Regions from separate parts of the Shewanella sp. NKUCC05_KAH genome, predicted to be linked through region 3. Evidence: predicted binding sites of a transcription regulator. Region 3 holds the regulator's gene; each other region holds the start of a gene.
The links. The regulator MetJ, encoded in region 3, represses methionine synthesis genes. The targets are predictions, from matches to a motif close to TAGACGTCTAGACGTCTA.
Positions count from the first base shown of each region.

Region 1 (9,949 bases), on a different contig from region 3:
TTTTAAAACTTATGCTTCTAAAATTGGCTGTAATTTTTGCATGTCTAAATGCTCGGCTAACACATCGGCTAAACGATCGAGTTGCTGCTCACGTATTTGATTGATATCTATCGCCTTAGCATCGTTTAATCCCGCCCAGCGCAAAATCAACTGACACGCATCTGGGCTATCAAACAGCCCATGTAAATAAGTGCCAAGGATTTGCCCGTCATCGCTTTGCAGGCCATCAGCAAAGCTCACAGATGTGGATTCAGGGATTAACTGCAAGGGCGTATTCGTTTGTTCAAGCCTAGGGATAAGATAGCTTGATTCACCGCAGTGGATTTCATAGCCCTTCACAGCAACCTTTTGCCCAAGTAACGTTAGCTCACCGCTCACTCGTCGTAACTGTTTTTCGGCTTTGAGTTCTGTGCTCAGCGGCAGGTAGCCAAGTCCAGCGGTATCACCCGCACTGTCTTCAATGCCTAAGGGATCGGCAATGCTTTGGCCTAACATTTGATAGCCGCCGCAAATGCCGAGCACTTTGCCGCCGTAACGCAGGTGTGTGGCAATATCTTTATCCCAACCTTGCTGGCGTAAAAAGGCCAAATCGGCGCGCACATTCTTACTGCCGGGTAAGATCAATACATCGGCAGCGGGCAAATGAGTGGCGTGACTCGCGGCTTGAGTTTGTAATGATACATAGTCAAAATCGATATCGGGATTTAGCCGCAGCGGATCAAAATCCGTGTGATTACTGATCCTTGGGTACACTAATACCCGCACTTTTAAGCGGCTGTTAGCACCTTTAGTCGGCGAGCTTATCAGCGCATCTTCGGCATCGAGATGTAAATCATGCAGATAAGGCAACACGCCTAAAACAGGTTTTTGAGTATAAGCTTCAAGCCAATCGAGCCCTGATTGCAACAGGCTAATATCACCACGGAAACGGTTGATCACAAAGCCCTTTACCCGCGCCTGTTCGGATTCTGATAACAAGGCCAAGGTCCCGACCAAATGGGCAAATACGCCACCTTTATCGATATCGGCAATGATAATCACAGGGCAATCCACAGCTTCGGCAAATCCCATGTTGGCAATATCACCTTCACGCAGATTGATCTCCGCTGGACTACCCGCGCCTTCCACCACTATGGTTTGATACTGGGCCGTCAATCGCTCGAAGGATTCCAGCACAGCGCCAAGCGCCATTGCCTTGTAATCCTTAGATTTAGGCCCAAAAAAGGCCGAGGCTTCGAGTGTCGTCAGGGCTTTGCCATGTACAATAATTTGTGCGCCCGTGTCCGAGCTTGGTTTAAGCAGAATGGGATTAAAATCGGTATGGGGCTCAAGATAACAGGCCACGGCTTGCAAGGCCTGTGCGCGGCCAATCTCGCCGCCATCAATAGTGACAGCGCTATTGAGCGCCATATTTTGCGGCTTAAAGGGCGCAACCTTAATCCCCTGACGGGCGAGCAAACGACAAATCCCCGCCACTAAGGTGCTTTTACCCGCATCCGATGTTGTGCCCTGCACCATCAAGACTTTTGCGCGACGAGGTGAATTAACAGCAGGCGTATTCACCACAAGATTAGTAGCAGAATGAATAGCTAAAGCATCAGCGGTATCGAGTGCATTAGCGCAGGCTGTGTTGTCTGTGTTTGGAGAGGACATAGGTTTAAAAGGCTTATTCTAGTTTGCAGTCATTAACATAACAGCTCAGTCTAAAAATCACTTAAGTATGCAACTTAAGCTTAAAACGTGGACTGAGCCCAAAGTCTACAGTGGTTTCAATGCTAAGGGTAAACCGGCGACCACTAAGGTGACATTGTCCGCTAAGGTCGCAACGGCTTGATTTAACCAGCCTGCTTCATCAACAAATTGTCGGCTCAACTCACCTAAGGGCACTATGCCAGAACCGACTTCGTTACTGATCAAAATCACCACTCCCTCAAGCTCGACGAGGGAATCCACAAAAGCGGTTTTCTCGGCCTGCCAACTCGCATGAGCTTTATCGTCAGAGGTTGAAACGGCAAAGTCAGTCGCATTCCACTCAGTCGGCGCGGGTTCATCATCAATCTTGGCGCTGGATGCAAGTAATTGATTCGTTAACCAAAGAGTTAAACAGTCTACTAAAATCACTCGCCCAGGTTTTGCTAACTGTTTTAACAGTGCAGTGAGGGCGAGCGACTCTTCAAACAATTGCCATTCGATACCATCGTCCGATCGTCCCGCTTGATGCTTGGCGATACGTGTCGCCATTTCATCATCTAGCGCCTGCGCCGTCGCCACATAGCAAGCATCGAAGCCAAGCGCAGTGTACTGACGCACTAAGGCTTCGCCGTAGCGACTCTTACCGCTACGGGCGCCGCCTAGGACGAGGTGGATCACAGTATGTTACCCACAACGAGTAATACAAAATAACACACGATTTCAGATATTTGCTGCACCGCGCCTAAGGTATCACCCGTGTAACCGCCAATCTGGCGTCTAAAGATCACTATGATCAAACGGCGCAGTCCTATCATCACCAATAGCAATGACAATGCCGCTAACCCCTTAAGGAATAACAGCACTAATACGCCGCTGGCGATCAGGATAAGCAGCTCATTAATGCCTTGATGTTGCGATAGCGGCTTAGACTTACTGGTCTCGTCATCGCGGACATACTTTTCGCTAAAAATGATACTGGCTGATACCACACGGCTCACTGTGTGCGCGACGATAAGTGCTGAACCCGCAACGACAGGATCGTACAGTGCCAACTCGACTAGCAACTGCCATTTCAGCAGCAGGGCCAACATCAGCGCCAGTGCGCCATAACTGCCAAGGCGCGAGTCTTTCATGATCCGCAGCTTGTCTTCAGCCGTCCAACCCCCGCCAAAACCGTCGAAGGTATCGGCGAGGCCATCCTCATGAAATCCGCCCGTGAGCAAGACGCCAACCAACATAGCTAAAAGAACAGAAACGCCGGCGGGGAGCCAGTTCTGCGTCAGCCAAAACACTATGGCGCTTAACAAGCCGACCAGAAGACCGACGAGACCGAAATAACGGCTGGCCTTATTCAATTTATCGCTATCGACTTCGACCCACTTAGGCATAGGAATGCGGGTAAAATAGCCCATGGCAACTAAAAATAAATCTATCTCTTTGTGCCAGCTTTCGCGTTCTGACATAAAGCATCCTTAGTGAATTCACACTTGCTGCAAGGTTTAAAATTAAAACGGTTGGCTAAAGGCTATTATTTTAAATAAGTAAAATAAGCGACTTAGCAGAGCACATCATACAACAGCCTCAATCCCCGCATCACTAAAACTCGCCATTTGATTGTAAAAATTTACTGAGGCTTGAATAAGCGGCAATGCCAACGCCGCCCCCGTACCTTCGCCTAATCTCAGCCCTAGGGATAATAAAGGTTTAGCCTGCAAAAATTCTAACATTCGCAGATGACCTTGCTCATCGGATTGATGGGCAAAAATCAAATAATCACGCACATTGGGGGCGATTTGCACTGCGACTAATGCCGCCGCTGTCGCGATAAAACCGTCCACGACCACCAGCATTTTACGTTCAGCGGCAGCTAACATAGCTCCCGTCATCTGCACAATTTCAAAGCCTCCTAGGCAAGCTAACACTGACTTAGGTCCAGTTAAGGCGCTTTGATGCAGCAATAACGCGAGCTCAATCAGCATCAGTTTACGTTCTAAGGTTTCGCTATTAATGCCAGTACCACGGCCAACGCAATCAATCACATCCAACTGCATAATCGCCGCCATAATGGCCGCAGCAGAGGAGGTATTGCCTATGCCCATTTCACCAAAGGCGACTAAGTTACAACCCGCTTGATGGTGACGTTCAATCAAATCGCGCGCCATAGCAAAGCCTTTATCGACGGTTTCCAACGTCATCGCGGGCTCTAAATGGATTGCACCCGTTCCAGCGCCAAGACGTTGATCGATAATACCTTCAACCCCTTCAACTGGCGTTAAAATACCGCAATCGATCACTTCGAGCTTAAAGCCCACCTGCCGACAAAAAACGTTAATCGCCGCGCCGCCATGGGCAAAGTTTTGCACCATTTGGTGAGTCACTTCGCTAGGGGCAATCGACACGCCTTCTGCGGCAATGCCATGATCCCCCGCAAACACTAACATGGTTGGATGGACTATTTTGAGCACATCCGTTTGTGGCTGATCCGTTTGTTGCAAATCAGTTGCTTGCACGCGGGCAATCTGCAAGGCTAAGGATTCGAGCTGACCTAAGGCACCGGGCGGCTTAGTCTTAAGATCAATTTTCTGCAGAATCACCAGATCCTGCGCTTTACTCACAGGGCTTATTTGAAAAGACACGGCTGACTGAGACATCCACACTCCACTTTGTAATCTACATTAAATAACCACAACGCATCCCGCGTCTATGACGAACATGTCCAATTGTGCATTTCCAATCGCGGGTGGGATATCAACAGAAATACTGATTATCCCGTCAGTCTGCACTTACGACATGACTCTACGCTTACGCAAAATCAGCAAAAAGAACATACTACCTATGGCGGCTGTGATAATGCCCACGGGCAACTCTTGATTCCCCAATAAACAGCGCGCTAATACATCAATCCACACCATAAATAATCCGCCCACCAGCGCCGTTAATAAAATCGGCTGACGACCGGGGAACAGCATGCGTACTGTGTGGGGGATCATTAACCCGACAAAACCGATACCGCCACAGGTAGCCACCAAAATAGCGGTAATCAAGGAGCAGAGCAGCAACATATTGAGCCGCAGCTTAGGCACATTCACCCCTAAGGTATGCGCCGTTTCATCCCCCGCCTGCAACGCCATGATCTGCCGTTTCATGCCTAAAATAATGAATAAACTCGCACCAATCACCAGTGTCGGCAGTACTAACAAGGACCAACTGGCCTTTGCAAAACTGCCTAAACTCCAAAACAGCACAGAGGCTGTCGCCTGCGGACTGGCGAAATACAGCAGCAGACTCGTTAATGCGCCGAACATAAAGGAGGTCGCCACACCAGAGAGCAACATGCGCTCCACTTGGCTATTGAGCCCAAGCCCAGACAAGGCAAGCACTATCAACACCGACAAACTCGCGCCAATAAAAGCGCCCAAGGGCAAGCTAAACCAAAGTAATCCAGACAAGGCGCCCGAACCGCTAAAAAGCCCAGAATGTGCAGCCATGCCCGCATTATCAAAAAATCCAGAGCCAGTGAATAAGGTCAACATCACCACAGCGCCAAAGGACGCGCCAGAGCTAATGCCAAACAAATAGGGATCGGCGAGCGGATTGCGAGTCACAGTTTGCAACACACTGCCCGCCAGTGACAAACCCGCACCCGCCACAAAGGCGAGTAAAATGCGCGGTAGCCTGAGCTCCATCACAATGCGTTCAGTCATACCATTGGCTTGAGTGAAGTTCGTCGCCTTATTGATAAATATTTGAATAACATCCGTAAAACTGATGTTCGCCGCACCAAAACTCGTCGCAGCAATAGGCGTTATCAAAGTGATGATACCTAATACGAGCAGCATCAGTTGTTGTCTCGTCAACGGTGTCACGATACGCCCCAAATATGAGATGAAATATTGTTTACTCCCCTGAGTCATCCGCCCTCGCCTCGCTCGTTCAGGCCATGATCTACATGGTGGTAACCATAAAAATAGCTGATTAAGGGCTTTTTATGCTGTGGATGGGGCGATACCTGAGCACACACGCCAAACACATCACCAATTCGCGCCTCGGTTAATACTTCGGTTGGCGTCCCCATAGCGCTGACTTCCCCGTTATGGATCAACAACAAACTGTCGCACAGGGCACTGGCTAAATTAAGATCATGAATAGAGGCAATCACGCTGATACCAAGACTACGCACCAATTCGAGGATTTGAATTTGATAGCGCACATCGAGGTGATTCGTTGGCTCATCGAGGATTAAAAGCTGCGGCTGCTGCACTATGGCACGGGCAATCAAAGCGCGTTGCTTTTCACCGCCGGATAAGTGCTCATATTGTTGGTGCATCTTATGGCTCAAGCCAACTTTCTCTAAAGCCTTTGCAATACGCTCAATATCACAGCTCGAATTGGTATCGAACATGCCCTTGTGGGGCGTTAAGCCCATGCTGACCAATTGCTCTGTGGTGAGGTCAAAATAGTGCGGTGTATCCTGCTGCACTACGGCGACGCGACAGGCAAACGCCTTGGGCGACAAGCGCTCAATATCTTGATCAAAAAGGGTAATTTTGCCCTGAGTCGGGCGAACAAACCGATACAAACAGCGCAGCAAACTGGACTTGCCCGCACCGTTAGGGCCAATCAGCCCCAGCATCTGCCCCGTTGGCAGCGTAAAGTTAATATTGGAAAGAATGGTTTTGCCATCGATACACCAGCTCAACTGGCTCACATTGAGCGCGACTGACGGGCTCAATGACGGGTTAGTGTCATTCACGGGGCTGTTAGTTTGGATTGCGGAAAGTTTCACCTAAGCGGCGCTCCTATCGAGTCCAAACCTGTATAAAAAAAGGTTGTGCACATTGTCATCTGCTCCCTCGAGTCACCCGCTCGAGAACTAAGGCTGCACGCAGCGATAACAGAAATAGGCAGGTCTCCTGACTTGTAGAAAAGAAGGAGCTAGGCTCTAGAATCTAGGTGCTTCTTTAAACTACTCACAGTTGCGGGCACAGTTCGGGCTGACTGACGAGCAGTTCCCCGATTCCCTATTATGTTTGGGTTGATATGCTCTTTGTTAACAACGCCACTGTGAATAAAAACAACGGAGCGATTCGAACAAAGAGAGTCTATTCCCAACACCTATTTCTGCGACGTTATCACTCATTGCGCATGTAATACGCTATCTCGTTCAAACGTCAGGGAAAAGCATTATCCTACATCTATCCCATTAGGCAATGCTGTTTAAATCAGAATATTTTCATGTCAGCTTATTCTCGCCAAACGATCACGCCTACATGATAGCGCCGAGATAGTGAAATAAGGCCTCAACACCTGCGCCCACTCGGCCAATCTAAACGCCAATAGCAGGCACCCTGTTCATCTTGCAGCACATTAATAGTCACCACGGCCGCCACGGGTAAATCGAGTTGACTATAAAACCCCACCGCCCGTTCAACCCCTAAGGCACGCGCCATTAAGTGACGGATCACCCCGCCGTGGGTCACGACCCACACTTGAGTGGCTGGCATATTGTCAGTGGTTTCATTAATGGCACTGTTTTCATTACCCATTTTATGTGAGTCAAGGGTCAATCGTTCAAACTCGGCGGCGAGTATCTGGTCAATCGTCCCATTCACCCGCGACTCAAAACTTGCCATAGTTTCACCATTAGGCGGCGGAGTTTGCCAAGGGTTTTGCCAATACGCCGCTAAGTGTTCGCCCTCTTGTTGATACAGTTCATCGAGCCGACAACCGTCCCAATCACCAAAATCAATTTCCTGTAAACCCGACAAACACTGCGCCTGCAATGGCCTTGACTCAGATATCAGTGCCGCCGTCGAATGCAGCTCGGCGGCAAAAGCGTGGGCAAAATCGGCGCAGCGGCGTGAAGTCGAGCTATAAATCGCGCTACACACGCTGGCCTGTGACTCAACTGCTGCCGACATTTGTTGCCAACCCTTTTTGCTTAAAGGCACATCCACACGACCCCGCAAGATCGCGCCGCCTTCACACTCACCGTGGCGTAACAATAACAATCGAACTTGTTTCATATATGCCTTTTTAGTTAGGGACTAGATGCTAGAAACTCAAGCCGAGGGCCTAAATTCTAGATTCTCGATTCTCGCTCCTAATGCCTTTGACTTTCATCTTGCCCTGACAATCATAAGTCGCGTATTATGGACGTCTATACGTTTAAATGTCCAAAACAAATTTTTAAGAACAAGTATTCAAAAAAATGTCGGCTGACGACAATAAAATGCACTTAGCATAACAATGGCCGATTTTTGGACTTAACTTAGCTGTATTTAAGGTAATTATTTATGACGATACCCTCAACCAAAGCCAGCCAAATATTAGCAGACATTCGCAAACAGCTTGCAGAGCGCATTCTGATCTTAGACGGTGCCATGGGCACTATGATCCAAGGCTACAAACTGGAAGAAGAGGACTATCGCGGCGAACGTTTTAAAGATTGGCATACAGATGTCAAAGGTAACAACGACCTCTTAGTCTTGTCGCAACCCCACATCATCAAACAAATTCACACCGACTACTTAAACGCCGGTGCCGACATCATTGAAACCAACACCTTTAACGCCACCACCATCGCCATGGCCGACTACGACATGCAGTCGCTGTCCGCCGAAATTAACTTAGTCGGCGCGCGCCTCGCACGTGAAGCCTGTGATGAAGCCTTTGCTGCCACAGGCATTCCACGCTACGTCGCCGGTGTGTTAGGCCCCACTAACCGTACGTGTTCGATTAGCCCTGATGTGAACGACCCAGGCTATCGCAACGTCAGCTTCGATGAGTTAGTGACTGCTTACAAAGAATCCACTAAGGCGCTGATTGAAGGCGGCGCGGATATCATTATGGTCGAGACCATATTCGATACCTTAAACGCCAAAGCCGCGCTGTTTGCAATTGAATCGGTATTCGATGACTTATTCGGTCAGCATTCTAAAGACAGATTGCCGATCATGATTTCGGGCACCATTACCGATGCCTCGGGTCGCACACTGACTGGCCAAACGACCGAAGCCTTTTACAATTCCCTTCGCCATATCAAGCCCTTATCTATCGGTCTTAACTGTGCACTTGGGCCAAAAGAATTGCGCCCCTATGTGGAAGAATTATCCCGCATCAGCGAGTGTTATGTGTCGGCGCATCCGAACGCAGGCCTGCCGAACGAGTTTGGCGGTTACGATGAAACCCCAGAAGACATGGCGAACGTGATCGAAGATTGGGCGCGCGAAGGCATGCTTAATATTATCGGGGGTTGTTGTGGTAGTACGCCTGAACATATCCGCGTGATCCGCGAAGCGGTGAGCCGTCACGATCCACGTATTTTGCCGGACATTCCAGTCGCTTGCCGCTTGGCAGGTTTGGAACCACTGACTATCGACGCCCAATCCCTGTTCGTTAACGTGGGTGAGCGCACCAACGTCACAGGCTCGGCTAAGTTTTTAAAGTTAATCAAAGAAGGCAAGTTTGAGCAAGCGCTCGATGTCGCCCGCGAGCAGGTCGAAAGCGGCGCGCAGATCATCGACATCAACATGGACGAAGGTATGCTCGATGGCGCCGAAATCATGCACAAGTTTTTGAACTTGATTGCCTCTGAGCCCGACATCAGCCGCGTACCTATTATGATCGACTCCTCTAAGTGGGAAGTGATCGAAGCTGGCCTCAAATGTATTCAAGGCAAGGGCATAGTTAACTCTATTTCCCTCAAAGAAGGCGAAGCCAAGTTTATCGAGCAAGCCACCTTAGTGAAACGCTACGGCGCGGCGGCCATTATCATGGCATTCGACGAGCAAGGTCAGGCTGACACTAAGGCGCGTAAAATCGAAATCTGTACCCGCGCCTATCGGGTATTGGTCGATAAGGTCGGCTTTCCGCCAGAAGACATCATCTTCGACCCAAATATCTTCGCCATCGCCACGGGTATCGATGAACACGACAACTATGCCGTCGATTTTATTGATGCCATTAAAGCGATTAAAGCCACCCTGCCCCACGCAATGATTTCGGGCGGCGTATCGAACGTGTCGTTCTCATTCCGCGGTAACAACCCAGTGCGCGAAGCGATTCACGCCGTTTTCCTGTACCACGCCATCAAAGTCGGCATGGACATGGGCATTGTCAACGCGGGTCAGTTAGCCATTTACGACGATATCGATCCTGAACTTAAAGTGCGGGTCGAAAACGTGGTGCTTAACTTGCCCTGCCCAGTTGAAGGCTCAAGCAATACCGAGCAGTTACTTGAAATCGCAGAGAAATT
Region 1 is NZ_JAHKQZ010000020.1:94,392-104,340, forward strand. It holds gene KO533_RS17610 (cobyric acid synthase) at 10-1,653, opposite strand; gene cobU (bifunctional adenosylcobinamide kinase/adenosylcobinamide-phosphate guanylyltransferase) at 1,759-2,370, opposite strand; gene KO533_RS17620 (adenosylcobinamide-GDP ribazoletransferase) at 2,367-3,155, opposite strand; gene cobT (nicotinate-nucleotide--dimethylbenzimidazole phosphoribosyltransferase) at 3,261-4,343, opposite strand; gene KO533_RS17630 (iron ABC transporter permease) at 4,476-5,606, opposite strand; gene KO533_RS17635 (ABC transporter ATP-binding protein) at 5,603-6,478, opposite strand; cobalamin riboswitch at 6,578-6,771, opposite strand; gene KO533_RS17640 (histidine phosphatase family protein) at 6,993-7,718, opposite strand; gene metH (methionine synthase) at 7,989-9,949, shown strand, end outside.
Region 1: the regulator MetJ is predicted to act here: its motif matches at 7,846-7,863, upstream of metH (methionine synthase).

Region 2 (9,949 bases), on a different contig from region 3:
GGCTTGATGGTGTTGATTGCCGTGCGACTTATCAATTAGCTCCGCCGCAGGGTGATGCGGCGGGGGCATTAGGGCCCCACTATGCGCAAAGTGCTGTGAGCTACCTTCCTGATGCACCAACCCGTGCAAGTGCAGACCTTAAATTAACCCGCGATCTCGCCAAGTGGGACTTTGCCTTTGGTACTGCAAGCTTATTATTGGGTCTGCTGGTGGGCTATTTCGGTTCGACTCCTTTAAGAATTTGCTGGGCTGAGTCTCGTTATATCCCAATACTCAAGCGTTTAGGGCATCAGCAAGATTATGCTGGGATTATCAATCTGCTTGAAACCTACAGGCGCCACCCAGCCGCTAACATTCTGGTATGGGAAGCGGCCGACCATATTGGCCATTGCCCTGAGTTATACCCAAGTTTTGTTGCCTCATTTGCACAAATGCAATCTGCACCAAGCAAAAAACAGTTGCAATCCATAGATGAAACCATTGTGATGATTAGCTTTTATCGCTTGAGTTCATTAGGGTTTCACGACTTAGTGCTCGCGATGTTAGCCCGTTGCAATCAAGCCTTAACGGCAAGAACCTTGGCAATCTTTGTGTTGATGACTCGCACTGCGCAGCTCCCTTTTGCACTGACATTATCGGCAGAAAAGCTCAAGGCATTGGAGGCACTTTGTTATGCCAAGGAGCTCAGTTTTGGCTTGGAGGATGAAAAACAATGCAGTGTCGACGTTGCAGCCCGTATCGAATATTTACTCTTGTTAGTTAAATGGGGGCTCGATGATGCCCCTGGCGCGCCGGAGCCAAGTGTTAGTCCTGTACAAGCTGTGATTTTAGCGGTATTTGGCCAGACAATGGCGCTGCAAACCCTCAGCCTTGATAGCGCGCAGGCCATTGATAAACATGCACAAGCACTATTGTCTCGGTTAGATATGAATCATGGTTTTCAGCGCGCATTGAGGCCGATAATCGAGTCATTATCGGATAAAATCGCGCCACATATTCAGCAACTCACGTTTTCAGTAACGACAAGGAAATAAGTTATGCAGTCTTATTCAATTCCTCGCCCTTTGGCCTTCGTGGCAGTTTTAATCGCCCTGCAATTAACGGCTTGTAGTCAGCCGAAACCCTTAACCGTGTTCGAAAATGATAAGGAATCCTTATTGCAGTTTGATAACGGCAAACTGCTTCAACTTAAGGAAAATCCGAGTCCACAGTATCGCCATATTCCCTGTGATTTACCCGCAGTCGAGACTGTGGTCACCAACAGTTCGGCCTTTGCGGCGTTAACACAATCTGGTGAGGTGATCACTTGGGGTGACAGTTATGCTGGCGGTGATAGCCGCGAGGTGACGGAGCAGCTTAAGCAAGTTAAGCAAATCGTCCCAGTTAAGGACGGGTTTGCCGCGCTACGTCAAGATGGCACTGTGGTGTACTGGGGCAATGCGGGGAAATATAGCCTCGACAAAGCCCTACAAAACCGCATGACCAATATTACCAAGTTGTTCGCCAATCAAGAGGCCATTGCCGCCCTTGATGCTAATGGCAAGGTGCATACTTGGGGTTATGGCCCCTACGGCGGCAATAGCTTACATGTGCAGGATCAATTAGTTGATGTTGTCGATATCTTCGCCAGAGGACGCAGTTTTGTCGCCCTCAAAAAAGAAGGTAGCGCGGTGATTTGGGGGCAGGTTGAAGAGTCGACCAATATGAAAAAGTTACTCCCGCAGCTTACGGATGTAGCGAAGATCGAATATTTTCAACACACCTATGCCGCCTTGAAAAAGGACGGCACTGTGGTGAGTTGGGGTTGGCGCAGTGATGCTTACTCGATCCGCAGCGCCTTAAAGGATGTGGCGAGTATGACGGCAAACAATTGTGCCTTTGCGATTTTAAGCCCTACGGGGGATGCACATTTTTGGGGCGATGGGATTAACTGTGGTATCGATTGGATTAAAAAAACCGATATCACAGGGGTAAAAGAGATTATCAGCATTGGCTCAGGCTTTTTATTACTGCGGGATAAGGCCGTGCCGCAAATAGTGGCCGACGATACTGATTACGCTCATATGTTTGGGTTTCACTATGCCCAAGAGATTCTTGATAAATATTGGCAGGAAGGCAGCATCATTACCCAAGGGCCTGCCTCCTTTGTGTTTACGCGTCCCGATGGCAAAGTGGTGCCTGTTGGTTATCGCGCCAACCGTGAAAATGTGGAGAAGTTGATTGCACGTATTCCGCGCCTCACTTGGTTAGATGGCGCAGATGACGGTTATATTGGCATCAGCGAAAAGGGGGAGCTGGTCTCTTGGTCGATGAATTTGCCAATGTTCGACAAGTCGCCAGTGCAACCTGCTGACTCGTTAGTGATTAAACCGCTGGATTTTACCCCCGTTGCCCAATGCGAAACTCCTGAGCAGCGTCAGGCGATTTTGAGCAAAGACAGACCAAAACCTGCGGCAAAAAACTGGGATGGCGTTTTCTAGCTCATGTGAGTTTTCTCGCTCACTTGAGATTAATGGACTTTCATCCGTATAGACGTCTATAATGCGCGCGCTCAGGTCTGATATGCCCTGAGTCTTGTTGGGCGTTAACAGATTGTACGCCCTTTGAACCTAATTTTGAGTCAACCTTCTGTGGTGCTTACGATGATAGTGTCGTGAGATAATCGGGAAGCCAGTGAAATTCTGGCACTGCCCCCGCAACGGTAAAAGGTGAGAGACGGCCGCGTTTGATTGGTGTGTTCAAGACTGAACCCGAAAGTCAGAATGTAAAAGGTCAGTCTCGCGTTAATCTAACTTTTAATGGATTAACATAGCCTAAGTCCGGAGACCGGCCCTGAAGGTGTTTTTGAGATTTCGGTGGGCAGATCTCAAAATGCGATAATCACCGTCAGTATTTACGACTGAATTAACGGTATCGTGGCGTCAATGCCCCGTTTTCCTTGCAGGAGTTAAAGGTAAAATGGGAAAAAATCCAACAAAAATCGCGCTGCTGATCGGCAGCCTTTGCAGTTTTTCAATTATCGCGCCCGTTATGGCGGCTGACGATACCAGCACAGCTAAAGTCGACGAGCATCTTGTCGTGATCGGCCGCTCTGATAAGACCCCGTTAAATATTGCCGCCAATGTGAATGTGATTGATGCCGCTGCGATTGAAATGAGTGGCGCGACTAATTTGACCGACGTCTTACGCGGTCAAAGCGGTATTCAAATTTCGGATAACAATATTGGAACTAGCTTTGCGATGCGTGGTTTTAGCGCCAGCACTGCCGTTAATAACACGCTGATTTTACTTGATGGTCGTCGTCTCAATAATATCGATATCGCCGCACCTAGCCTTAATGCCATTCCGCTTAATCAAGTGGATCGTATTGAAATTTTATCGGGTAGTGCAGGTGTACTTTATGGCGATCAAGCCGTGGGCGGGGTGATTAATATTGTCACTAAGTCCCCTGAAAATACTGGCGGCAGCGTGCAGTTATCTGGCGGTAGCTTTGATACCTATGAAGGTCGTGGTGATGTGTCTGGCGCGATCAACAAAGATTGGCGTTACTTTTTCACCGGTAGTTACAACCAAGGTGACAACTATCGCCAGCATAATGCCAACGAAACCGGCTCTATTCTTGGCCGCATTCAATATAAAACAGCCACAGACTCGTTCTTTGTTGAAACCAGCTACTACGATAACGATCGTGAAAATCCGGGCTCGCTTACTGAAAAGCAATTTAAAGACGATTCCCGTGCTTCATCAAATAAGGTAGAGTATGCCCACGAGATGACCACTGCGGCGCGAACGGGTTACCAGCATCAGCTTAATCAAAACTGGGCGCTGGCGGCGGATTTAGATTACAGCGATACCTTGGTGTCTTCTCTTAATTGGGGGGCGAACAGCCATAACACACGCTCACTGTTAATGTTTAGCCCTAAAGCGTTAGCGAATTACAGCACGCGTCAAGGCGAGCTAAACCTAGTCACAGGTTTAGACATCAGCCGTGGCAAGGCTGATTTTGACACTATGGCGCGCAGTAATGTGCAGCAAATGCAAAGCGCCTATCTACAAGCTACAGTGCCTTTAAGTCATACTTTAAGTTACGTTGTGGGTGGACGATATGCGCGGGTGACCGATGAGTTAGTCGATGGCAATGTTTATCCTAATGGCATGGATTTAGACGAAAATGCCCACGCATTCGAACTGGGTTTAAATTACCGCCCAACTGCGGAGCACAGACTTTATGTGCGCGCCGATGATAACTTCCGTTTTGCCAAAGTGGATGAGCAAGCTTATACATCGCCGGGCGTATTTGGCTTAAAGCCGCAAACAGGCCGTTCCTATGAGGCGGGTTGGGATTGGGCTGTCGCTAGTCAAACCCTGCGAGTCAGCCTATATCGTCTCGATTTAGAGGATGAAATTGTTTATGACTCGAGTGCAGTTAAACCCATAGGTGGTAATTTCAACGGTGCAAACGTTAATGCCGATGCTTCTCGTCGTTATGGCGCGGGTGCCGATTGGGATTGGCAGATCACTAAAGCGCTGCAGCTAGGGCTGGAATATAACTATACCGACGCCGAATTTACCGATGGTGCTAACGATGGCAAAGAGCTGTCTTGGGTGGCAAAACACACGGGACGCGGTTATGTCAGCATGGATTTTGCTGAGCATTTCCAAGTGTTTGCCGAAGCTATCTACACGGGTGATCGTTTTATCGAAGGCGATAACGCTAATCAAGGTGATAAGCTAGCAAGTTACGTGCTTGGTAATTTAGCCTTGAATTATAATCGTGATGCTTGGCTTGCCAGTCTGCGTATCGATAATGTATTTGATAAAGATTATGTCAGTGCAGGTTATTACGGTGGCGATTGGGGGGATAGTTACTATTCTGGTCGAGGCCGTGATATTCGTTTCACTGTGGGCTACCGCTTCTAATTATTAATGAGCTATCTAATAACAAAGCCAGACTGAGTCTGGCTTTTTATTTTTTACGCTGAGTTCAAAGAATAAATCTTAAAATAGGTATAGTCTTGAATATCATTTTAGTAGAGTGGTTTAATTGTCGTTATCTATAGTGTTAGCGGGCAGTCATTACTAAATAGGAGTAATTTATATTTTACTCTGCTGTTTATGGCTGAAATTCTTAGTATTTTAGGTATGATGTGAGCTGTAACCGAATCATCTTATTGTTAATAAACAGGTGTAAAGTGTCTTATGACTGATCTTGAGCAACAGGTTTTTACTCAAGTTAGAGCTATCATAGCGAACGAAGAGCAAGTGATTGGCCGCCGAGGAATTCTAATTCCACTCAAAAAAGCGATCCTTGCTGAAGGCGACATTCGTAATGTGATTGACATTATCTCGAGCGATCCCGCATTGGCAGCGCACATGCTTATGCGCAGTAATTCCGCACAGGCTGCTGTAGTGGAAAATCACAAAACTCGCTCGTTGAAAGAAGCTTTGATCCGCTTAGGTCAAGTTAATATCTATCGCTACGCCTTTACGTTCTATTTAAAAGAACGCCTCGATGAACTGCCACAGCCCTATAAAAAGTTGGTCCAAGGTTATTGGAAGCTGACTGAAGATATTGCAACGGATGCGGTAGATAGCTTAGCGGATATGGAAGGTGTGGAGGTTGATGCTGACGAAGTACAAACCTTAGCTCTGTTCAGTGTGTTCGGCCAAATTATCGCACTGACCGCATTTGCCTATTTAAATGCTAATGCCGAACAGTCATTTCCTTTAAGTGTGATTAAGTCATTGATTGATAATCAACAACAGACCTTAACCATCGAAGCGTTCGAGGCGTTAGATCTCGATCAGGATCTGCGTCAAGAATTTATGATCGCCCATAATTTGCGTCAGACCCGTAATCCTAATTCATCAGGGTTGATACTGCGCCGTGTCTTGTCTATGCGTGGATTGTTGATGAATCCGCTGTAATTTGTCGATGCTATGAAGTAGTCATTTGACTTAATAAACAAGCCTGCATTCGCAGGCTTTTTACTCTATGTCACCCGCATTAATTCGTCTTCTGCTGGCGGGATAAACCTTCCCTCGCCACCAGTTGTAACCAATTTTGGATCAATGCAGAGTTAGCACTGTGGCGGCGATAGGCACCAAATAGCGGTCGTTTCAGACCTTCTTGGCCGAGTTTTACCGTAGCGAGACTCAGTCCATGTCCTTCATTAATCGACCAGCTTGGCAGTGCGGCTATGCCGTCTTTACAGGCGATGCGTTGCAATAACATCATGGTTAAATCACAGGTTTTTTGCTCGCCTGCCTCTATGCCCGCAGGTTCTAAAAAGTGGCGATAAATATCTAAACGTGTCAACGGCACTGGATAACTGATAATAGGCAAGTGTGCTAATTGCTTAGGGGTGACATAGGCTTCTTTCGCTAAAGGATGATCTTTTGCAACCACTAACTTCACTTCAAAATCAAACAAATGCTGATAGGCGAGTGAATGCCCAGGCACAGGATCTGAGGTTAATACAATATCCAGTTCACCCATTTCTAAGGCATTGAGCGAGTCGAATAGGTGACGGCTCGACAAGTCTAACTCGGCTGTCGGATGATCTTGTCTAAATTGCTCCATCACAGGCATTAACCAGCGAAAACAGCTATGGCACTCAATGCCGACTCGCAACTGATTGGTTTCGGTTTCCAGCCCATTCTTCAAATCTGTCTCGGTTTCTAACACCTTAGGCAAAATCTCTTCGGCCAGATGCAGCAGGCGTGCACCTTCTTGGGTGAATGACAGTGGCTTACTCTTACGCACAAAAATGGGCGAGTTAATCCTTTGCTCCAACTCCTTAATCTGGTGGGAGAGGGCGGATTGAGTGACAAAACGTTTTTTGGCTGCGCCCGCCAAACTGCCGCTTTCTTTCAGGGCCATTAAGGTTCGCAGGTGTCTTAGTTCGATCATGTTCACTCCAAGTGAATTTCGCTCATGTTGTGCTTGAAATCAATTCGGTTGCTGGAATAGAGACTAACACAATAAACTTCTAGACGTCCAGACGCCCATTGTTATTTATCAAGGCTGAAGTGCTGAAAAGTGCCAAGAGAAAACAATCTGGTGGGTGCAAGTGCCGAATATGGCTTATCTCAAATAAAGGAAGATAGAGTATGCAATTAAATAGTCTTGGTTTTCCCCGTATCGGGCGTCGTCGTGAATTGAAATTTGCCTTAGAAAAATACTGGCGTGGTGAGAGCACTCAGGCACAATTACGTGAAGTGGCGAGTGAACTTCGCCACACCCATTGGCAGTGGCAAGCTGCTGCTGGCATTGAGCAAGTTCCCGTAGGTGATTTTGCCTTTTATGATCAAGTGCTGACCTTAAGCGCGACTTTAAATGCCATTCCTGAGCGTCATCGTGGTGAAGGGGCAATCGATCTCGATACTTTATTCCGTGTTGCCCGCGGCAGAGCACCAACGGGCCAAGATGCGCCAGCCTCTGAAATGACCAAGTATTTCAATACTAACTATCACTATCTGGTACCTGAGCTCAGCCAAAACCAAGTGTTTTCGATTGCCTATGAGCAATTTTTCGATGAAGTCAGTGAAGCGCATTCCTTAGGCTATAAAGTAAAACCTGTGCTACTCGGCCCTGTTAGCTACTTGTTCCTTGCTAAAACCGTGGGCCAAGAGTTTGATAAGTTAAGCTTATTACCCAATTTATTAGCTGCTTATGCTGACATTTTGGCGCGTTTTGCTGCTCAGGGAGTGCATTGGGTACAGCTCGATGAGCCCATTCTCGCATTGGAATTGGATGGCGAATGGCAAACGGCGATCACTGAGGCGTATCAAGCACTCAGCACTGCGAAGGTGAAGATCCTTCTTACCAGTTATTACGGCGGTATCGCACACCATCAAGTGCTGGTATCGGCCTTGCCGGTCGCGGGGTTGCATGTCGATTTAGTCACAGCGCCGGATCAATTGGCAGTCTTTGCCAATGCGCTTGGTCAAGATCAAATTTTGTCGGCGGGTGTGGTCAATGGCCGCAACGTGTGGGCGGCAGAGGCGGATTTAATTGCCGAACGCATAGGCGCGGTTGCCCGTGATCTCGGAGATCGCTTGTGGATCGGTACTTCTTGCTCACTCCTGCACAGCCCTGTGGATTTAGAGGTGGAAGCCACGCTTGAGCCTGCGCTGCGTCAACAACTCGCGTTTGCGAAGCAAAAATTACTCGAACTGGCCAATGTGCGCCAATTGCTACTGGCACCTGAATCGGCCGCGGCAAAAGAGATTGTGCAAACCTGTTTGGCGCGCCGTGAGGCGAAAGCGCAGGCCGCCGACAGTCAAGTGATTGCCCGCGTTGCCGCGTTGACATCTGCCGATTATGAGCGCGTCAGTGATTTCAGCGTACGCCAAGCAGTACAGCAGCAGAAATACCGTTTACCTCTGTTGCCGACCACCACCATTGGCTCCTTCCCACAAACACCAGCAATCCGTGGACTACGCAGTCGTTGGCGCAAGGGCGATCTGAGTGATGCACAATATACAGAGCAATTGCAGCAAGTCACCCGCGATACAATCGACCGCCAGCTTAAACTCGGTATCGATGTACTGGTTCATGGTGAGGCCGAGCGCAACGATATGGTGGAATACTTTGGTGAGCAGCTTGCGGGTGTTGGCTTTACCAAAAATGGTTGGGTGCAAAGTTATGGTTCACGCTGTGTTAAGCCGCCGTTGATCTATGGTGATGTTAGCCGTCCAAAGGCGATGACGGTTGATTGGGCCGAGTTTGCCCAAAGTCTCACCGACAAGCCTGTAAAAGGCATGCTGACTGGCCCGGTGACGATTCTGCATTGGTCATTCGCCCGTGAAGATATCGGCCGCGATGTGATTGCGATTCAGCTGGCGCTGGCGATCCGTGATGAAGTGGTGGATTTACAAAATGCCGGTATTGGCATTATACAAATCGATGAGCCCGCCTTCCGTGAAGGTCTGCCATTGAAACAAAGTGAATGGCAAGCCTACTTAGATTGGGCGGTGAATGCCTTTAAACTCAGCGCTGCTGGCGTGACTGATGAGACTCAAATCCACACCCACATGTGTTACAGCGAGTTTAATGACACCATTGCCGCGATTGCCGCCATGGATGCCGATGTGATTACTATCGAGACTTCGCGTTCACGGATGGAGTTACTCAACGCCTTTGAAGATTTTGAATATCCCAATGAAATTGGCCCCGGTGTGTATGACATTCATTCGCCAAACACTCCAAGTGTGGAGGCCATGGTGCACTTAATCGAGAAAGCGGCGCAAAAAGTGCCCGTACGTCAGCTATGGGTTAATCCAGATTGCGGCCTAAAAACCCGTACTTGGGATGAAGTTGAACCCGCACTGAAAAACATGGTCGATGCCACGCGAGAACTACGTCGCCGCCTTGGTTAATATTATGCTTGAGTGAAATATTTTTTTACTGAGCTTATTGAATTAGTAACAGCGGATGCTTATGCATCCGTTGTTTATTGCTTGCCGATTGACTTAAGCATCTCGCGGTAAGCCTTTTTCGATAATGCGCACCATGCGCTCGGTTTTGCGGCGGGCTTTTTGTTGTTCAGTTGCTGCGCTTTCAGCAAGGCGCGATTGCTGGGCATTAAGCGCCCATTCAATATGCTCACGCACTATCTCATCGATATCTTCGCTGTGATTGCGGGCGTTAAGTGCGGCAATAATGCTTGGGCTCGCGGGAGCGTTACCCAGTGCTACTGCAATATTACGTAGCCAACGTTTATGTCCAATGCGACGAATGGCGCTGCCTTCAGTTTGTTTAAGAAACTCGGCCTCGCTCCAAGCAAAAAGGCTGAGAAGGTCAGGTTGCTTTAACTGCGGACGAATATGAAAGTCAGTTTCTTCAGTCAGCGGCGCTTGGCGATTGATGGGACACGCGAGTTGGCAATCATCGCAGCCATAGATGCGATTGCCCATGAGTGGCCTAAATTCTTCGGGAATAGCG
Region 2 is NZ_JAHKQZ010000009.1:23,587-33,535, forward strand. It holds gene KO533_RS09830 (hypothetical protein) at 1-1,034, shown strand, start outside; gene KO533_RS09835 (hypothetical protein) at 1,038-2,480, shown strand; cobalamin riboswitch at 2,615-2,850, shown strand; gene KO533_RS09840 (TonB-dependent receptor) at 2,959-4,920, shown strand; gene KO533_RS09845 (HDOD domain-containing protein) at 5,200-5,928, shown strand; gene KO533_RS09850 (LysR family transcriptional regulator) at 6,008-6,913, opposite strand; gene metE (5-methyltetrahydropteroyltriglutamate--homocysteine S-methyltransferase) at 7,114-9,384, shown strand; gene queG (tRNA epoxyqueuosine(34) reductase QueG) at 9,478-9,949, opposite strand, start outside.
Region 2: the regulator MetJ is predicted to act here: its motif matches at 6,986-7,003, upstream of metE (5-methyltetrahydropteroyltriglutamate--homocysteine S-methyltransferase).

Region 3 (9,949 bases):
CGAAACCCGCGGCATGATGGCGGCGCAGATGGACAAAGGTGCCAAGCTGGTGGTGTTCGAGCCAAGATTCTCCATTGTGGCCGATAAAGCTGATGAATGGTATGCCATTCGCCCCGGTACCGACGTGGCCGTCGCCTTGGCGTTATGCCATGTATTGATTGAAGATAATCTTTACGACAAGGCATTTGTCGCGCGTTATGTGGAAGGCTTCGAAGCCTTTGCCGCCGAAGTGAAAGCTTATACCCCTGAATGGGCTGAAACCATCTCCGATGTGCCTGCCAAAGACATTCGTCGTATCGCCCACGAATATGCTGCTAAAGCGCCCCATGCTGTGGTCGATTTTGGTCACAGAGCCACCTTTACCACCGAAGAGTTTGAGATGCGCCGCGCCCTTTACGCCGCCAACGTCTTGATTGGTAATATTGAGCGTAAAGGCGGGATTTATATCGGCCAGAAACCCGGTGATTACAACAAGCTTGCCGGTGAAGCGGTTGCGCCCGTATTGGCAAAACCTGGCGTGAAAGACATGCCAAAACCAGCAGCGAAACGTATCGATCAGGTGGAAGAGCAGTACGCCATGATGTGGACATCGGGCGGCGTTTACCAAACCATTCTCGATGCCACATTAAGCGCTGTTCCTTACCAGTTACACGGCTGGGTGATGTCACGCACTAACCCAATGCAAACCATGACAGACAGAGCGCGCGTTGTTGAAGCGATGAAAAAGCTCGACTTTATCGCCGTGTGTGATGTGTATATCAGCGAAACCGCCGCCTATGCGGACGTGATTTTACCTGAGTCGACTTATCTTGAACGTGATGAAGAAATTGCTGATAAGTCAGGTAAAAATCCGGCCTATTATGTGCGCCAACGGGTCGTTGAAACATTAGGTGATACTAAGCCTTCTTGGCAGATCTTTAAGGATGTGGGTGTGGCTATGGGCCTTGGCGAGTTCTATCCATGGGAAAACATGGAAACCCTGCAAATGCTGCAGGTGAACCGCGACACTGACCTGCTGCGCCGGATCAAAGACGAAGGTTTTGTGAGCTTCGGTAAGCCAATTATGTTGTGCGAGCCTAAGATGGTTACCGAGTTTATTAAGGCATACCCCAATGCGCGACCTGCCGATGAAGACGGCACTTACGCCAGTGCACTGACCTTTAAAACCCCGAGTGGCAAAATTGAACTCACTTCCGCGAAAGTCGAAGCCATGGCACCGGGCCGTGGGGTGATCAAGTTCCGCGAAGTGAATCTTAAAAAAGCAGATGAGCTGTACTTTATCCAAGGCAAAGTGGCGGTGCACACCAATGGTGCAACCCACAATGTGCCTATGCTCGCTAACCTGATGTCGGATAACGCTGTGTGGGTTCACCCTGTTACTGCGGGCAAGTTAGGGATCAGCAATGGCGACCCAATCCGCCTCACCAGCAGTGTTGGCACAGAAGAAGGCCACGCCTTAGTCACGCCGGGTATTCGCCAAGATACTGTGTTTGCTTACATGGGCTTTGGTTCTAAAAACAAAGAGTTGGTCAGAGCAACGGGCAAAGGTATCCACTGCGGTAACTTACTGCCGCACGTTACTGCTCCTGTGTGTGGCATGACAGTGCACACCACGGGCGTCACGCTGGCAAAGCGCTAATCGGAGGCTTAAATGAATAAACGATATGTAATGGTGCACGACGAGAATAAGTGCATCGGCTGCCAAGCTTGTAACGTGGCGTGTCGCAGTGAAAATGGCGTACCCGAAGGCGTAACTCGTCTGCAAGTGCGTGTGGAAGGCCCCTTTGGTGAGATGCCCAATCTGCATTTCAAATATCACAGGGTATCTTGCCAGCAATGTGAAGATGCACCCTGCGTTAAAGTGTGCCCAACAGGCGCGGCCTATGTGGGTGAAGATGGCATTATCTCTATCCATACCGAGAAGTGTGTCGGTTGTATGTACTGTGTGGCAGCGTGCCCTTATAAAGTGCGCTTTATGAACCCAGAAACCAAGGCGGCGGATAAGTGTAACTTCTGTAAGGATACGCGTTTAGCACGGGGCGAAGAGCCAGCGTGCGTGACTGTGTGTCCAACCGATGCCTTAGTGTTTGGTGATGCCAATGATCCAAGCAGTGAAGTGGCCATCATGCTCAACACTAAAATCACTTACCAAGATAAAACCCATTTGGGCACTAAACCTAGGGTATATCGCGTTCCTACCAAAAGAGGGGGGATTTGATTATGAACAATACTTGGGGCGACATGGCGCAATATGATCCTGTCACTTGGCACTGGGTCATCGCCGTTTACCTGTTTATGGCGGGGTTATCCGCGGGCAGTTTACTGATTGGCATTGGTTTGCGCTGGGCGAATAAGGAACTCAGCGCGGGAGCCGAAAGCAGCATTCTTAAGGCGGCAGCAATTATTGGGCCTGTAGCAATTAGCTTAGGTCTAGCTTGCTTAGTGTTTGACTTAACCAAACCATTCCACTTCTGGTTGATCTTAATTCACTATAACTTCCAGTCTGTGATGGCCATTGGGGTGCTGGCGCTGCTGGCGTATTCTCCCTTAGCTTTTGCGTACGCCATTATTGTGCTGCGGGATGACTTACCAAAATGGGGTTTAGGTTTCCTAGCGCCTATCGCTAAGTTACTTATGCCATTTCGAAAGCTGATTGAAGTATTGTTGTTTGTTCTCGCCATTGGCGTGGGGGCTTACACTGGCTTCTTAATTTCGGCGATGAATGCCTATCCTATGCTCAACACTGCGGTACTGCCTGCGCTGTTTTTAGTGTCGGGTTTGTCGGCGGGCGCTGCGGCCAATGCGGTACTGGCGTTGCTGATGTTTAAGACTGACAGCCACGACAAAACTTTAGTGAAGATGCACGGTTTAGAATTGCCTGTGATGGCGATTGAAATTCTGTTCCTGTTCATGTTGTTCTGCGCCTTGTACTTCAAGGGCGGCGCGGCGGCTGCGGCCTTAGCATCGTTAACTTCTGGGTTATGGGCAAGCGTGTTCTGGATAGGCGTTGTCGGTATAGGTTTTGGTATTCCCTTGCTGTTTATGCTGCTACCCGCCGCGACTCGCCACACTAAGGGCGCAATGATCATGGTGGCTTGTGCGAGCTTAACGGGCGTACTCGCCTTAAGACACTTTATTGTGTACGCAGGGCAAAGCTATTTAAGCTGAGTGTAATCTGGCTTTACATATTGATAGATAAAGAAAAAGCACTGGCAATGTCAGTGCTTTTTTATTGTTTGAATCGTGAGAAGGTTTGCCAGTACAAGCGGGACGCTTATTGGGGTAATAACTCGATAACCGACTTCACCGTTAGCACTAAGGCGCTGATACTGCACAGGACTAACGTCGCCATCTTTGTCTTCTCTTTATCGACACGGCCCACTAATCGTCCTGCGACTAAGTAACCTAAAATCACTGAGGGGAGCAGCATCAACGACAGCCACAGATGTTTTAATTCTAATAAGCCAGTGATCGCTAAAATGACCAATGCAATCATGGAGCTAAAAATGAAGAAGGCCGACAGGGCAGCGCGAAACTGCGAGGCATCTTTGCCTGCCAACAAAATCGCCATCGGCGGGCCACCAATCGCGGCGATATTGCCGAAGATCCCTGAAACCACACCCGCACCGAAGAGGCTTTTCTTATTCACTGGCAGGCTGAATTTATTCAGGCTGAGGATCACTGCGACAGTTACAATGGCGGCGATGGATAAACCCAGTATGGGTTGAGGCGCAAACAGCAATAAACTCGCGCCGATAAAACCACCGGGCACGCGGCCTAGGAGCGCATATTGCAAGCCATTGAATTCTAAGTGACCGCGCTCACGCACTAAGGTCAGCAGGGCGATGGAGAAACCCATAGCAATAACAGGCGCAGGTACAAGTTGTGGATCGACGATATACAGCAAAGGACTGGCGACAACCGCAAGCCCAAACCCAATCAGACTTTGGGTTAATGCGCCCAGAAACACGACCAGCGAGGCTAAGGCGAGTGTCTGTGGATCTATCATAGAAAACATAGGATTTCCTATATCCCAAACCAACTCAAGATGGTGAAATTTAAAGTTTGAAGTCGCTTGGGTATAAACAAAAAGGGATCGTTAACGATCCCTATTGATGAGCACTGTGATATGACTTTGAAAGCGACGAGTCGCTATTCCATGTCTTCCCACTCGATTCCCATTTGATCCATTAACAACTTGGCTTCGGCGGGAATGCTGTCTGGATTATCTTTTGACAGATCTTCATCGTTGGGCAATGGCTGGCCAGTGTAGGCGTGCAAAAATGCCTCACACAACAGCTCGCTGTTGGTGGCGTGACGCAAATTATTGACCTGACGACGAGTACGTTCGTCCGTGAGGACCTTAAGCACTTTGAGCGGAATAGACACAGTAATTTTTTTTACTTGTTCATTCTTCTTGCCATGTTCAGCATAGGGGCTGATGTATTCCCCATTCCATTCAGTCATTGACTCACCTGTTATAACGCTAAATTCGGGGCAGATTTTAAACCCTTACAAAGAACAGTCAAATTATTGCTACTATTTCTTTGTGATTGCAAACAGATTTCTTTATGTTCAGACGTCTAAACGTCTTAACGCCTATTGACGATGGCGTTGGGCTTAGGTACATTTAGACGTCCAGACATCTCTATCAGTCTACCGAATTTAGGAGTCCCCATGGCAGAGCGTCAATTAGCCACACTGGCAGTGCGTCAGGGTATCGAAAGCGATACTCAATATGGCGCAGTTGTGCCACCGATTTATTTGTCGACTAATTACGCCTTCGATGGTCATAAAAATCCCCGCGAATTCGATTACAGTCGTTCAGGCAACCCAACGCGCTGCATTTTAGGCGAAGCATTAGCCCAATTAGAAAAGGGCGCCACTGGCATAGTGACGTGCACTGGCATGGCGGCCATCACCTTAGTGACCACTTTGCTCGGCCCCGGTGACCTATTAGTTGTGCCCCATGATTGCTATGGTGGTTCCTACCGTTTATTTACCAACTTGGCGAAGAAAGGCCAGTTTAAGCTCATTGTGGTCGACCAAACCGACAGCCAAGCGTTAGCCGCCGCTATTGCGCAGAATCCTAAGATGGTGTGGCTCGAAACCCCATCAAACCCGTTATTACGTGTGGTGGATATCGAAGCCATTGCTAAGGCGAGCCATGGTGTCGGCGCGCTGGTGGTGGTCGATAACACCTTTTTATCGCCGATATTGCAACAACCCCTATTGTTAGGCGCGGATATCGTTATCCACTCCACCACTAAATATATCAATGGTCACAGCGATGTGGTCGGCGGCGCAGTGGTCGCCAAAGACGCGCAAATCGGCGAAAGCTTACATTGGTGGTCGAACACTCTAGGCTTAACGGGGTCAGCCTTCGACAGTTATCTGACCCTGCGCGGCCTACGTACCTTAGCGGTGCGTATTCGCGAGCATCAAGCCAATGCCCAGCGTATTATTGAGTTATTAACGCAAAGCCCTGTGGTGAGTAAAGTCTATTACCCAGGGCTTGCGGATCATCCAGGTCACGCCATTGCGGCCAAGCAACAACAGGGCTTTGGCGCTATGCTGAGCTTTGAGCTCAAAGGCGGTGAGGCCGAAGTGGTGGCCTTTTTAGGTGCACTCAGCTTATTTAGCGTGGCGGAAAGTTTAGGTGGCGTCGAAAGTTTAGTGGCCGTGCCCGCAACTATGACCCACAGAGCCATGGAGCCGCAGGCGCGCTTCGAGGCTGGTATTAAGGACACCCTATTGCGTCTATCGGTGGGTATTGAAGATGCCGCCGATTTAGTTGCAGATATTCAAGCAGGATTAGCCGCCGTTGCGGCTTGTCAGTAGAGGAATAATAGATGGCACGTTGTCACTTACATAAATTTGGTGGCTCCAGTTTAGCGGATGCCGATTGTTATCGCCGAGTCGCCCATATCCTATTAACCCACGGTCATAGTGATGATCTCGTGGTGGTCTCTGCGGCGGGTAAAAGCACGAATTTCCTGTATAAATTATTAGCGCTGCGTGATGCGGGTCAGCTATGGCAAGAAGAATTACAAGTGCTGATCAGTTACCAACAGGGGTTGATTGAGCAGTTGTTGTCGAATGAACAAGCCCGCGATCTGCGTGAGCGTTTGGCCACTGATAAAGCGCAACTCATCAGCTTGTTGTCCTTAGACGAGCGCAACGAATACCAAATCAACCATGTGGTGAGCTTTGGCGAACGTTGGTCGGCACGTTTAATGGCGGCGCTACTGCGCGAATCTGGCGTGGCAGCAAGCCATGTGGATGCCTGTTCAATTTTAGTGGCCGATGAAGCCGCTGTGCCACAAATTCGGGTACAGGAATCCCGCGCTAAAGTACAAGCCCTATTAGCTGCGCATCCCAATGAACGCTTAGTGATCACAGGATTTATCTGCGCTAACGAGCGTGGCGATACCTTGTTACTTGGTCGTAATGGTTCAGATTTTAGCGCCAGCCTGATTGCGAGTCTCGCTGATATCGAGCGCGTGACCATTTGGACCGATGTGGAAGGGGTGTTCAACGCCGATCCTAATAAAATCAACGATGCCAAGTTACTGAAAAGCATGTCACTTGCCGAAGCCGATCGCCTAGCGCGTTTAGGCTCGCCTGTATTACATTCGCGCACTCTGCAGCCTTTGTTTAATACCGAAGTGAGTTTAGCGGTACGCTCAAGTTATGCATCCCACACCGACTTTACCTTAATCGCACCCCACAGTTCGTCGGCGAGCGCGCCTGTGGTGACTAACCTCAATGCTGTTGTCCTGTTCGGCTTTAAACTCACAGGGGAGTTAACTCGTTTATTAGATTTATTGATTGCCGCGGGTTTAACGCCATTGGCCCATTGGACCTCTGCCCATCAAAGGGTTGAACTTGCCTATACCGCTGAGAATCAAAAACAAGTTCAAAGATTACTCGATGCCGAGGCAGAAGCATTAGGGATCAGCGAGCAGCAGATCAACACAGATTTTGGTTTAGTCGCATTAGTAAGTGCCGACGCCGAACATTATCGCCGCAGCTTCGCGCGTTTACTGAGCCGTGATGCTAAACCTTTGTTCAGTGGCGATTTAAGTTTAGTGACGTTAGTGCCCCAGTCACAGGTGAATCTGTTAACCCAAAAAGTTCACCGTCGCTGCGCTGGCCCGCGTAAACGCATTGGCGTCCTGCTGCTCGGTGTGGGTAATATCGGTGAGGCTTGGATCGATCTGTTTAAGTCGGTTTCACCCTCACTAGACCATGAACTCGAAGCTAGTGTTGAGTTAGTCGGTTTAGTCAGTTCGAGTAAAGCCTTGATTAAATCCACTGGCATTAATCTTGCCGCGTGGCAAACAGAGTTTAATACTGAAGCAACGCCTTGGCAGTATGAACATTTATTCGAGCAATTAGAGCAAGTTAACTGCGATGAGCTGGTGGCCTTAGATATCAGTGCCAGCGCCAGTTTGACGCTGCAATATCCAGAGCTATTCGAGCGTGGCATCCATGTGGTGAGCGCGAATAAACTTGCGGGCTCGGGTCCACTGCCTTTCTATCGAGAGTTAAAGCAGCAACTGGGTAATCGTCGCTTATTTTGGCGCTATAACGCCAGCTGTGGCGCAGGTTTACCCATCCAACATGCGCTAAATGATCTGCGTAACAGCGGTGATAGTGTTGAAGCCGTGGGCGGGATTTTCTCCGGCACCCTGTGTTGGTTATTTGAGAAATACGATACCAGCAAGCCATTTTCAGAATTAGTGATTGAAGCCAGAGGCTTAGGTATTACTGAACCCGATCCCCGCGACGATCTCTCCGGCCGTGATATGCAGCGTAAACTGCTTATCTTAGCCCGTGAGATTGGCCTTGAAATCGAGCTTGAAGATATTGAGCTGCGCTCACTCGTACCAGCCGCTTTGGCGGATATTCCCTTAGATCAATTTCTCACCCGCATTGCCGAGTTAGATGCCGATCTGCTGCAACAGTATGGTGCGGCGGCGGAGCAAAATAAGGTGCTCAGATATGTGGCATCCTTAGACAACAGCGGCCCAGAGCTCAAGGCCGAGGTGGGTTTGCAGTGGATTGATACCCATCACCCTTACGCCAACTTAACCCCTGGTGATAATGTGTTTGTGATCCGCAGTGTCTTCTACCAAGGTAATCCGCTGATCATCCGTGGACCGGGCGCAGGACGCGAAGTGACCGCGGCGGCGGTGCAGTCGGATCTGACCCAGATCTGTCGCGATCTGCTGCAGGAATAACGCGGTATCAAGCTTCTTAAAGGACTCATTCGAGTCCTTTTTTATTGGCTAGAATAAATCTATCGAATTAACCGAGATTAAATGCGGTTTATGGGTATTTTTTGGCTTGACTTACATCTCAGTTTCTCTAGTATATGGACATATAGACGTCCAAACGTCCATTTGAACTAATTCACACTAGCAAAGAGTAGCGCCAAGGGCGGTTGAGGAAATACACATGGCTTTTCATCACGCACAACATTCACAATCGCTGAACCAGAGCTTGTCTGAGCTTAATGGCGATATTAATGTTTCTTTTGAGTTTTTCCCGCCATCGACCCCCGAAATGGAACAGATACTGTGGAATTCTATCCGTCGTTTAGAGCCGCTGAATCCTAAGTTTGTGTCTGTGACTTACGGCGCTAACTCAGGCGTACGTGACCGCACCCATGGCGTGATTGAACGTATCCAACAAGAAACCGACCTCGTTGCCGCGCCGCACTTAACCTTAGTGGATGCCAGCGATGAAGAGTTATTAGAACTGGCTAAGCATTACTGGAAGTCGGGCATTCGTGACATAGTGGCGCTACGTGGTGATTTACCTGCGGGCAGCCCCAAGCCAACCCGTTTTGCGGCGGATTTAGTGCGTTTACTGCGCTCTGTGGCTGACTTTGATATTTCCGTTGCGGCCTATCCAGAAGTGCATCCCGATGCGAGCAATGCACAGGCGGATTTGATCAACCTTAAGCGCAAGATTGATGCGGGTGCCAGCCGTGCTATTACCCAATTTTTCTTCGATGTGGAATCTTACCTGCGTTTTCGTGATCGCTGCGTTGCCGCCGGTATCGACGTTGAAATCGTGCCGGGCATCTTGCCTGTGACTAACTTTACCCAGCTAAAACGTTTCGCGGGCATGACCAATGTGTCGTTACCTAATTGGTTACATAAGCAATTCGACGGCCTAGAAAACGATGCGGGTACACGCCAATTGGTGGGGGCAAACGTGGCCATCGACATGGTGAAAGTGCTGTCCCGCGAAGGCGTGAAGGATTTCCATTTTTACACCTTAAATCGCGCCGAATTGACCTACGCGATTTGCCACACTTTAGGCGTGCGTCCTAAATAAAACCTTATAAAATAAGCTAATAAAAACGCCGCAGAGAATGCGGCGTTTTGTTTTGTTTAAATTCTAAATTGAGCTAATAAAGTTGTTAAACGGGCTGCGAGTTGGGCAAGTTCATCGCCAGCGCGTGCAGTTTGTACCGCACTATCTGTCGCATTGGTCGCAATATCATTGATGTTATTAACATTTTTATTAATTTCTGCCGAAACCGCACATTGCTCATTTGCAGCGCTGGCGATCTGGATATTCATCTGGCTAATGGTGGAAACCGCATGGGTAATGGCTTCGAGTGCTTCACCCGCTTGGTGAACTTGGGATACACAGCTTTGGGTGGTGCGGGTGCTGGTTTCCATCGCATTGACTGTGGACTTAGCTTTATGCTGAAGCGCTTCGATCATCTGCTGAATTTCCGTCGTAGATGCTTGAGTGCGGCTCGCCAGAGTGCGTACTTCATCGGCAACGACCGCAAATCCTCGACCTTGTTCTCCCGCCCTTGCGGCTTCAATTGCCGCATTGAGTGCGAGTAAATTAGTTTGGTCGGCAATATTACGGATAACCACAAGTACAGAATCGATTTCAGCGGTATTACGCTCTAATTCAT
Region 3 is NZ_JAHKQZ010000007.1:98,700-108,648, reverse strand. It holds gene phsA (thiosulfate reductase PhsA) at 1-1,639, shown strand, start outside; gene KO533_RS08625 (4Fe-4S dicluster domain-containing protein) at 1,652-2,218, shown strand; gene nrfD (NrfD/PsrC family molybdoenzyme membrane anchor subunit) at 2,221-3,168, shown strand; gene KO533_RS08615 (sulfite exporter TauE/SafE family protein) at 3,275-4,018, opposite strand; gene metJ (met regulon transcriptional regulator MetJ) at 4,153-4,467, opposite strand; gene metB (cystathionine gamma-synthase) at 4,678-5,841, shown strand; gene KO533_RS08600 (bifunctional aspartate kinase/homoserine dehydrogenase II) at 5,853-8,246, shown strand; gene metF (methylenetetrahydrofolate reductase) at 8,464-9,351, shown strand; gene KO533_RS08590 (methyl-accepting chemotaxis protein) at 9,408-9,949, opposite strand, start outside.